DNA from 2 places in the Dactylosporangium sp. NPDC051484 genome. Region 1 is predicted to be linked to the other one. Evidence: riboswitches for the same ligand, from Rfam matches in the RefSeq annotation. Region 1 holds a riboswitch; the other holds the start of a gene.
What was found. A riboswitch is a leader RNA that binds a small molecule or an ion and turns the genes downstream of it on or off. The one in region 1 is predicted to bind cyclic di-AMP.
Positions count from the first base shown of each region.

Region 2: another riboswitch for cyclic di-AMP. It lies ahead of AB0367_RS17455 (NlpC/P60 family protein); the one in region 1 lies ahead of AB0367_RS04120 (NlpC/P60 family protein).

Region 1 covers NZ_JBFAZX010000002.1:27,707-32,290, reverse strand. Annotated here, with positions in the region: gene AB0367_RS04125 (phosphoesterase) at 1-1,363, shown strand, start outside; cyclic di-AMP (ydaO/yuaA leader) riboswitch at 1,635-1,768, shown strand; gene AB0367_RS04120 (NlpC/P60 family protein) at 1,781-2,803, shown strand; gene AB0367_RS04115 (hypothetical protein) at 2,971-3,282, shown strand; gene AB0367_RS04110 (vitamin K epoxide reductase family protein) at 3,458-4,078, opposite strand; gene AB0367_RS04105 (thioredoxin domain-containing protein) at 4,078-4,584, opposite strand, start outside.
Region 2 covers NZ_JBFAZX010000008.1:234,856-239,439, forward strand. Annotated here, with positions in the region: gene AB0367_RS17440 (sigma-70 family RNA polymerase sigma factor) at 1-382, shown strand, start outside; gene AB0367_RS17445 (hypothetical protein) at 450-863, opposite strand; gene AB0367_RS17450 (methyltransferase domain-containing protein) at 918-1,700, opposite strand; gene AB0367_RS17455 (NlpC/P60 family protein) at 1,757-2,716, opposite strand; cyclic di-AMP (ydaO/yuaA leader) riboswitch at 2,755-2,923, opposite strand; gene AB0367_RS17460 (hypothetical protein) at 3,248-3,421, shown strand; gene AB0367_RS17465 (DUF5753 domain-containing protein) at 3,438-4,265, opposite strand; gene AB0367_RS17470 (hypothetical protein) at 4,536-4,584, opposite strand, start outside.

The sequences.
Region 1 (4,584 bases):
CCCGGAGGCGGGCAACCGCGGTGGTGGTGGCGGCAGCCGGGTGTGGCGGGCCGGTGACCACCACATCCACTCGGAGTACAGCGGCGACTACGACACGAAGACGAACCCGCCGAAGTTCACCAAGGGTGCCGACGCGGTGTACCCGATCGTCACCAACGCGATCATGGCAAAGAACTTCGGCCTGACGTGGGCGATGTGCACGGACCACGGTGGACCGACGCACTCGAAGGTGAACCTGGAGCAGGCGTACCCCGACCTGCTGCTGTCCCGCCGGCTCGTGCCCGAGGTGCTGCAGTTCTGGGGCATGGAGTTCGACGCGCCGGCGATGGACCACCACACGCTGATGATCCCGCGTCACGACGACGAGGCGAAGATGCTCTACGACCTGGAGAGCAAGTTCGCCAAGAATGACCCGTTCCCGGCGGACCCGAGCCGGAACACCGAGGCGAAGATGGTCGAGTTCCTCAGCTACGCCAAGGGTCTGCGACAGAAGCCCCTGGTGATCGCGCACCACGCCTCCCGGTCGGCCACCGGCTTGGGCGTGTGGGGTCAGGACACCCCGCACGAGTTCCGCAACGGCAACAACGTCGCACCCGACATCTACGTCGGCTTCGAGGGCTCTCCCGGTCACCAGGCCGCTCCGCTCAACGGCGGTGCGCGTGGCGCCTACGGCAACTACCCGACGCACGGCGGCTACGACCAGATGACCGCCCGCGTCGGCGGCCTGTGGGACTCGCTGCTCGGCGAGGGACGCCGGTGGTGGATCACCGCCACCTCCGACTCGCACGTGCACTGGACCCGCGGTGGCGCCGACTTCTGGCCCGGGGAGTACAGCAAGACCTACGTGCTCGCCCGGCAGGACTACGGCGACATCATGGACGGCCTGCGCAACGGCCGGATCTGGGTCACCACCGGTGACCTGATCACCAGCCTCGACCTCACCGCCAGCGGCCAGGGCAAGAACGCCGCGATGGGTGAGACCATCGTGCTGAGCCGGCGTAACCGCTCCGACGTGGAGATCGAGATCAAGTTCCGTCCGCTGGACGGCACGAACCACCACGGGGACCGGCCGCAGGTCCGCCGCGTCGACCTGATCGTCGGCCAGGTCACCGGCCCGTCCGCCAACCTCGACGCCGACACCAACCCCACCACCAAGGTGGTCGCCCGGTTCGGCCCCCGCGACTGGCGCAAGCAGGGCAAGGACTACGTCATCAAGCACACCCTGCGCAACGTCGAGACCGACGTGTACGCCCGCGTCCGCGGCACCAGCACCGACGAGGCCGAGCCACTCGCCGACGGCAAGGAATCGCCGTGGGACGACCTGTGGTTCTACTCGAACCCGGTCTTCGTCCAGTTCCGCTGACGCCGGCGAGCAACTCGGCGAGACGTCCTGGCCGAACCCTGGTGGCTCGGGGACACGGCCGGGCACGGCGGCGCCCAGCATGATGGTCCTCAGCCTCCTGGGCGCCGCCACCCTCACCGCACAGAAGGGCCGCGCGAGACACACGGGGCGCAGGTCATCGACGACGGTGTCCTCCTACGTATCGTAGGAGACGCACTTGTGTGCGCTGGGGGCAGTGCGTAAGGTCTGCTACGGCCGGGCTCCGGCGCCGATCACCTCCGGTCGGTGCGGATGTCCGGCGTCGCCGAGTCGATGCCGAGCCGGGGACCCATCGCGACCTCCCGGGGTTCTGAGCGATCCGCGGTCGGGCGAGCTTCCCGCCCGAAACCCGTCAGCTCACGCGGCAGGCGGCCGACGGAAGAAGGAGCCTGCCCGCACGTGCCGTCCTGCCGTGTCCACGCCGCGCACAACACAGTAATCCCCAGACGGCTGTCCAGCCGGGTGCTGTCGCGTTCCGTCGTCGCGCTCATCGCCGCGGTCGCGGTGTTGTTGGCCGGCACCGGGGCGGCGCGGGCCGAACCGACGCCGGCGGAGCTGGAAAAGCAGATCGACGACATGTGGAACCAGCTCGAGCCCACCATCGAGCAGTACAACCAGGTCCACGCCCAGCTCAAGGACAACCGGGCCAAGGCCGAGGCGCTGCAGCAGCAGCTGCAACCTCTGCAGGCGCAGGTCGACGCGGCGATGGACAAGGTCAGCGACATCGCGGTCCGCCAGTACAAGACCGGCCGGGTCACCACCCTGCAGGTGCTGCTGGCCGGCACCACCCCGACCGACATGCTCGACCAGCTCGCGACGGTCAACGCGATCGCCCGCTACGAACGCGCCCAGATCCAGGGCGTCGCCGAGACCCGGGACAAGCTCGCCGGTGACAAGCAGGCCCTGGATACGCTCATCGCCGAGCAGACCAAACAGGACGCCGAACTCGCGGCGAAGAAGACCCAGATCGAGGGCAAGATCGCCGAGCTGCAGAGGCTGCGCCAGCAGGTGTACGGCAGTAGCGGCGCCACCGGCACCCTGAAGCCCGTCGCCTGCCCTGTCGAATACCTCGGCGGCCCCGGCGGTACCGCGGCGAAGAAGGCCTGCGAGCTCATCGGCAAGCCTTACATCTGGGGTGCGTCCGGCCCGAGAGGCTACGACTGTTCCGGCCTGACCCTCACCGCCTGGGCCGCCGCGGGGGTCACGCTGCGCCACTACACCAAGTGGCAGTGGGATGACACCAAGGCCGTCTCCCGCGCCGACCTGCGCCCCGGCGACCTGGTGTTCTTCTTCAGCGACCTGCACCACGTGGGCCTCTACGTCGGCGGCGGCTGGATGGTGCATGCCCCCACCACCGGCGACCACGTGCGCATGGCCAAACTCGATGGTCGGCCCATCACCGGCTACCGCCGACCCGGCTGACCCGCTCGCGGGGCAAGGGGTATGGATCGACGGGCGAGAAAAGCGGTGTGCCTCACAGGAACCTTTGCCCTGCGTCTGGTGACTATGCAGCGTAGTAGCTTGGTCGAATGGCGAGGAAGGCGGCGAGGTTGGCTGCGCAACTGTGGGGACGAATCGTCCGGAGTACCTTGATCGCCATTGTGGTGGCTGTCGCCGCCGGTGTGGCCCAGATCGTCGCGATCGCGCCGGCCGGCGCGCACACCGCGCTGCACAGCGGTACGCCGGCAGCGGGATCACCGACAGTAGTCGCGGCGGCGCTGCGGTTCGAGGCGACAGGTGTGGTGGCCTCGCTGCTGCCCGTCGTCCTGATGGTCGTCGCGATCGGCGTGGCCGCGGCATTGGCGTTCTGGCCCAGGCGCGGACGAGGCGAGCATGGACCGGCCGAGCCGCCGCCGACCGGCACCGGTGAGCGTGCGGACGCCCTGGACAACCGAGCCTGACCGGAGACGTTCGCGTCGCCGGTCAGCACGGTCGTCGCCGACGTCCCGGGGGCAGGCACCACCCACCGCGCGTCAGTCAGGCCGTGTCGCCTCGTCACCGTCAGGCAGGCGCGAGGTCTCCGGTATCTGGTGCCTCTCGGCCGATGCCAGACGCCGGAGACCTCGATCGTTGTCTTCAGCCGAACAGCCGATCGCCGTACTTGACGACGATGGCCAGCACCAGGACCAGCATCCAGATCACCACGACCATGAGGTCGAGGTTGGCGCGGATCATCGTGGACAGCGCGGCCTGGACGCGGGGCGGGAGGAACAGGTTGCGGTCGCGGATGTTGACGTGGGTGAGGGTGGAGAACACCAGCGTGGTGGACACGGTCACCAGCAGGCACCACGGGCACAATGCCCCGATGTGGAACATCGACTGATAGAGCAGCCAGTACGCGAAGACCAACCCGACGGTGTAGACGACCTGGGCGGCGAACATGAACCCGCGCGGGAAGCGCACGCCGGCCAGGCTCGCCACCGCCAGTGTGATCACCACCGGTTCGGCGATCAACCCGAGAAAGGCGTTCGGGAACCCGAACAGGTGTGACTGCCAGGCGCTCCCGACCGTCCCGCAGCTGATCACCGAGTTGATGTTGCACGACAGGTTCGCGTTCGGGTCGGCGGCGAGCGTGACCGCCTCGACCGACAGCACGAACGACGCGAGCAGGCTCAAACACGACGAGACCAGCATCGTGGTGAAGAGCCAGGCGTTGGCGTGCCGGATCCGGTGCAGCCGGCCCAGCAGGCCAGCCACTACTTCGCCCCTCCGGCCGCCTGTTCGATGGCCTCGGTCAGCGGGCCCGCGGTGTAGAGGTTGCCTGCGAAGACCTTGCCGTTGATCTTCACGGTGGGGGTGCCTTCGATGCCCGCCTTGAACGCATCGTCGTTGGACTTGGCCGCCCACGCCTTGAAGATGCCCGCGTCGAAGGCGTCCGCCACCTCCTGCGTCACGCCGGCCTCGACCGCCAGCGCCACGATCCGCTGGTCAGACAGTCCTGGGGTGCCTTCCTGCGGCTGGTTGGCGTACAGCGCCTTGCTCAACGCCCATACCGACCCCGGCGCCCGGTCGGCGACCGTGGCCAGCGCGTTGGCCGCCCGGGTGGAGTACCTGGTGCCTTGTGAGGTCTTGTCCAGGAACGTCATCGGCCGCAGCTCCAGCTTGACCGTTCCGGCTTGGATCAGCCGGTCCAGCTCACCGGCATTGGCCTGTTCGAACCGTCCGCAAGCCGGGCACATGAAATCCAGGTAGATCTCCAGGGT
Region 2 (4,584 bases), on a different contig from region 1:
CACCGCGCTCGGGGTCCCCGTCGAGCGGGTGCACGAGCTCATGCGCTGGTCGCAGGACACCGTCTCGCTCGACACTCCCGTGGGTGACGACGGCGACACCAACCTGGGTGACCTCGTCGCCGACTCCGACGCCCCGTCGCCGGAGGACGTGGTGCTGGCCGCCCTCGAGCGGCAGCGGATCGAGGGCCTGCTCAACCACCTCGACGACCGTTCGGCCGGCATCATGCGGGCCCGCTACGGCCTCGAAGACGGGCGGGAGCACTCGCTGACCGAGGTCGCGACGCGGTTCTCGCTGTCCCGCGAGCGGATCCGCCAGCTGGAGATCCAGGCGCTCGGCCGGCTGCGCGAGCTGGCCCGCGCCGAGGGCCTGCAGGCGGCGTAACCCCTGAACTGCCGAAAAGCCCCGGGTCGAGGCGACCCGGGGCTTTTCGTCGTGCCGGTGCCGTTCGTCAGTACGGATCGCCGCACACCTTCCAGGCGCCGTTCTCCTTGCGCATCGCGAACGTGTGGCCGTCCTTGCCGCCGCTCTTGTACGTGATGGTCGCCGTGACCGAGGCGGTCTCGACGCCGCTCTCGTTGCTGTACGAGCCGCCCCAGTTGAAGTCGTGCGAGGCGGGCACGTTCTTCTTGACGATCTTGGCGAACTCCTCGGGGCCGTAGTTCGTCTGTGCGGTGCGGCACAGCAGCGCGTACGCCCCCTCGTCGTTGCCGGCCTCCAGCGCGATCAGGAAGTTCCCGGCCGCAGCCTTAGGCTCCTTGGTGGCCGAGTTGATGATGAAGAAGAGCCCGGCCCCGCCACCGCCGCAACACAGGACGACGACGCCGATCAGGCTGAAAATTATGATCTTCGCGGTTTTACTCACGCGCGCCAGCGTAAGGATGCCGGTCAACGCGCGATGTAAACCACCCGACGCGGGTCAGGCCCGATGTCCGACGATGAACAGCCGCGGGAAGGGCAGGATCGTGCCGAACGGCTCCCGGGGGTACCGCACCCGCAGCTCCTCCCGGACCTCCGCGGCGAACGCCTCGGCGTCGTCCGGCGACAGCGCGTCGAGGTAGGGCCGCAGGCCGGTGCCCTTGAACCACTCGAACACCGGGTCGTCGCCCGGTAGCACGTGGTAGTAGGTCGTCTCCCAGGCGTCGACCGTGAGGCCCGCCGCGCTGAGCAGTCGCACGTACTCCGCAGCATCGAGCACGGGCGTGGCCGAGCGTGGCCCGGTGGCCTCCAGCGCGCCGGCGAGCAGCGGTGCCCAGCGCGGCCGGCTCGCGACCCGCCCGAAGCCGGGGTCGTGCGAGGCGATCGGCACCTGGAAGGCGAGCGTCCCGCCGTCGTCCAGCCCGGCGGCCCAGGCCGGCAGCAGCGCCTCGTGGTCGTCGACCCACTGCAACGAGGCGTTGGCCACGATCACGTCGACGGAGCCGCGCTGAGGGCGCCACTGCCCGGCGTCGCCGAGCTGGAAGCGCAGCTGCGGGGTCTGCAGCTCGGCGGCCGCGGCGATCATTCGCGGCGAGGAGTCGATGCCGAGGATCGCGGCGTCGGGCCAGCGCTCGGCGAGCGAGGCGGTCATCGTCCCGGGCCCGCAGCCGAGGTCCACGACCGCGACCGCGCCGGTGGTCGGGATCCGGGCCACGAGTTCCCGGAACGGCCGGGCCCGCTGCTCGGCGAAGCTGTTGTACTGCTGCGGGTCCCACGAGGCCATGCCCCAATGATGAAGGGGCCGCGGATCGATGCGATCCGCGGCCCCTCGTCGCCGGGTCAGGCCCTGACGCGGCCGAACCCGACGATGCTGTCGATGTCGACCTTCGCGTATCTGACGACGTCGCCCGTGTGTGGTGCATGGATGATCGTGTTGTTGCCGACGTAGATCCCGACGTGCCCGAGTCCGTTGTAGAACACCAGGTCGCCCGGGGCCAGTGAGGACCGCGGGATGTGCGCCACGGTGTTCCACTGGCTGGCGGCGTTGTGCGGCAGGGACACGCCCGCGGCCTTCCACGCCCCCATCGTCAGGCCGGAGCAGTCCCAGCTGTTCGGGCCCGCCGCTCCCCACACATAGGGCTCGCCCAGCTGGGCCTGTGCGAAGCTCACGGCGACGCCGGCCTTGCCGGAGACCGCGGGCAGGTTGCCCGGGTCCATCTTCGGCGGATTGACCTTCGTGCTGCCGGCGGCGGTCGCCTTCCTCTGCAGGACCTCGAGCTTCTTGACGTCGCCCTCGATCTTCTTGCGCTGGTTCTCGAGGTCGGTCTTCTGCGTGTTCTGCGCCGCGATGGTCTGGTCGAGCAGCTTCTTCTCGTCGTCGACCTTTGACTTGGCGGTCTTGTAGTCGTCGATCTCCTTCTGCTGCTGCCGCGTGATCTGCTGCAGCATCGACAACTGGTCCATCAGCGAGTCCGACGACGTCGCGTTGAGCATGATGGACAGGCTGCGAAGGTTGCCCGACGTCTTGAACGCGGCGATCGCCACGCCCTCGACGCTGGCGTTGGCGGCGGCCATGCTGTCTTCGAGCGGCTTGAGTTTCGTCTGCAGCTCGGTGGCCTTGGCCTGGGAGGCCGCGAGATCGATATTGATCTTGTTCCACGCCTCGATGGTCGCCTCGAGGTCCTTGTTCGACTTGTCGAGCTGGGCCTCGATCTCTGCGAGCGTGGGATCGGCGTGCGCGACCGTGGCTGGTGCCAGCACGGTGAGTGACACGAGCCCGATGAACAGGGTTCGCAGCACTGACCGCCCGGCACGGTGTCCAGTGGACAAGGAAAGACCCTTCTTCACCGACCGCCTACCGGGTTAGCTGACGGGTTCGGGCTTAGAAGGACGCCCTACCGCGACGTTGCGGATTCACCCCACACGAATGTTTCTGGGTCCCCGGTTCGATGCGCGCGCCCAAGCCGATCGGGCGGCGCGCCGAGTTCGATTCGGCGGCGCTTGCCCGGCGCCGTCCGGGGTGGACGGCGGACTGCCGAGCAGGCCAGGGCCTAACTTAACGTGATCATTCGCTGTGCGAAAGGCGTGCGTCCCCCTCGATATCTAATAAACCTAAAAGTCCGGATTACCGCCGGTTGGTCTTCCACATCGGACAGTGACATTGCCGGGGGTTTGATTCAGGTGTGCCGGTGTGGATCAATATCGATCGCGTTCAGCGATGCCGAGCGGTGAACGTCGGCGCATGAGGCTGGACAACGGGTGGACGCCGCGCGGCTTCCGGGCGGGGGCCGTCCTCGGCTTCTCTTCGGCGCTCGCGCATTCTCGCCCGGTATGGGCCGCCTGCGCGTAGCCCCGGCGGGCCAGACTGGGCGCAGGAACTGGCTCGGCCTGCCCGCCGGCACCGTGCGGCCCGCGCTCGTGGCCGATGCCCTTCGGCGGGCGGTCGCGGCCGGCTGGCGGCCCGAGCAGGCCGGCGCCGCGTTCGCGCTGCCCGAGGCCGCGTAGCAGCCGGCCGGCCGGCTCACTTCAGGTCGTGGGCGACCTGCCGCAGGAGGTCGAGCGTGGTTTCCTGCGACAGGGCGCGCTGGCCGAGCCGTTCGAGGATGCCGCGGTACGTCGTGATGAGCTCCGGCTCCTCCCAGAGCAACTGCTGGCGGTAGAGCACCCCGTCATCCGCGCCGAACTCCAGCAGCGTGAAGTCGCCCTCCCAGCCGGCGTGATACCCGGCGTTGAGGGGGACGACGCGGACTTCGGTGTACGGGCGCTGGGCGACCTCGATCGTGTGCTCGATCTGGTCGACCAGCAGCGCCTCGTCGCCGGGGACGGGGCTTCGGCGCAGCACCGACTCGTCCAGGATCACCTGGATGTGGGGCGGCTCCTCGCGGCTGAACAACTCCTCCTGGCGGCGCATGTGGAACTCGATGCGGCGCTCGGCGAGCGGGGACTCCGCGTCGCTGGTGGCATGGGCGTACCGCCGCGTCTGCAGCAGTGTCGGGAACATGATCGGCGAGAACTCGCCGATGCGGGTCGCCTCCGCCTCGAACCCGACGTAGGTGATCAGCTGACCGAGCAGCATCGGGCGGTACTCGTCCCACCACATCCGCCGTTTCGCCGCGCGGGCCAGCTCGAGCAGCTCGTCGACCGTCCGCGGGTCGTGGACCCGGTAGTAGGCCAGCAGGCTGCGCAGATCGCTCACCGAGATGGCGACGGTGCCGTTCTCGATACGGATGAGCTTGGACAGCGACCACTCCATCTCGGCGGCCACGAGGTCCTGGGTCAGTTCCCGCTCGCGCCGCAGCCGTCGCAGCTCGGCACGGAGGCGGCGCTTGCCCACGATAGGCCCGCTCATGGACCATCACCCCAATCGCGTACAAATGGCATCGCCCAGGTCGAGGGCTCCGCGTTTCTACCCGGATTGCGGCAGATGCACCTAGCGCGTTCCGATTTCTCGGTAACTGGCTGCTGCGGGGCGCGCGCGTCCAGGAGGATTCCCGCCACCACGGCGGTGAGATCGCCCAGGTGGTTGGAGACGCGCCTCATGGTTCCCGGCCACCCGTCGCGTGGCCTCCCGTCGCTGACGTCGCACCGGGGTTCAGGCCTTGCCGCCCCGGCGTGTGCCCTACGTCGTGACCGGCTCGCAGCCGCCGGACGGGCCGGCTCCGATGCCG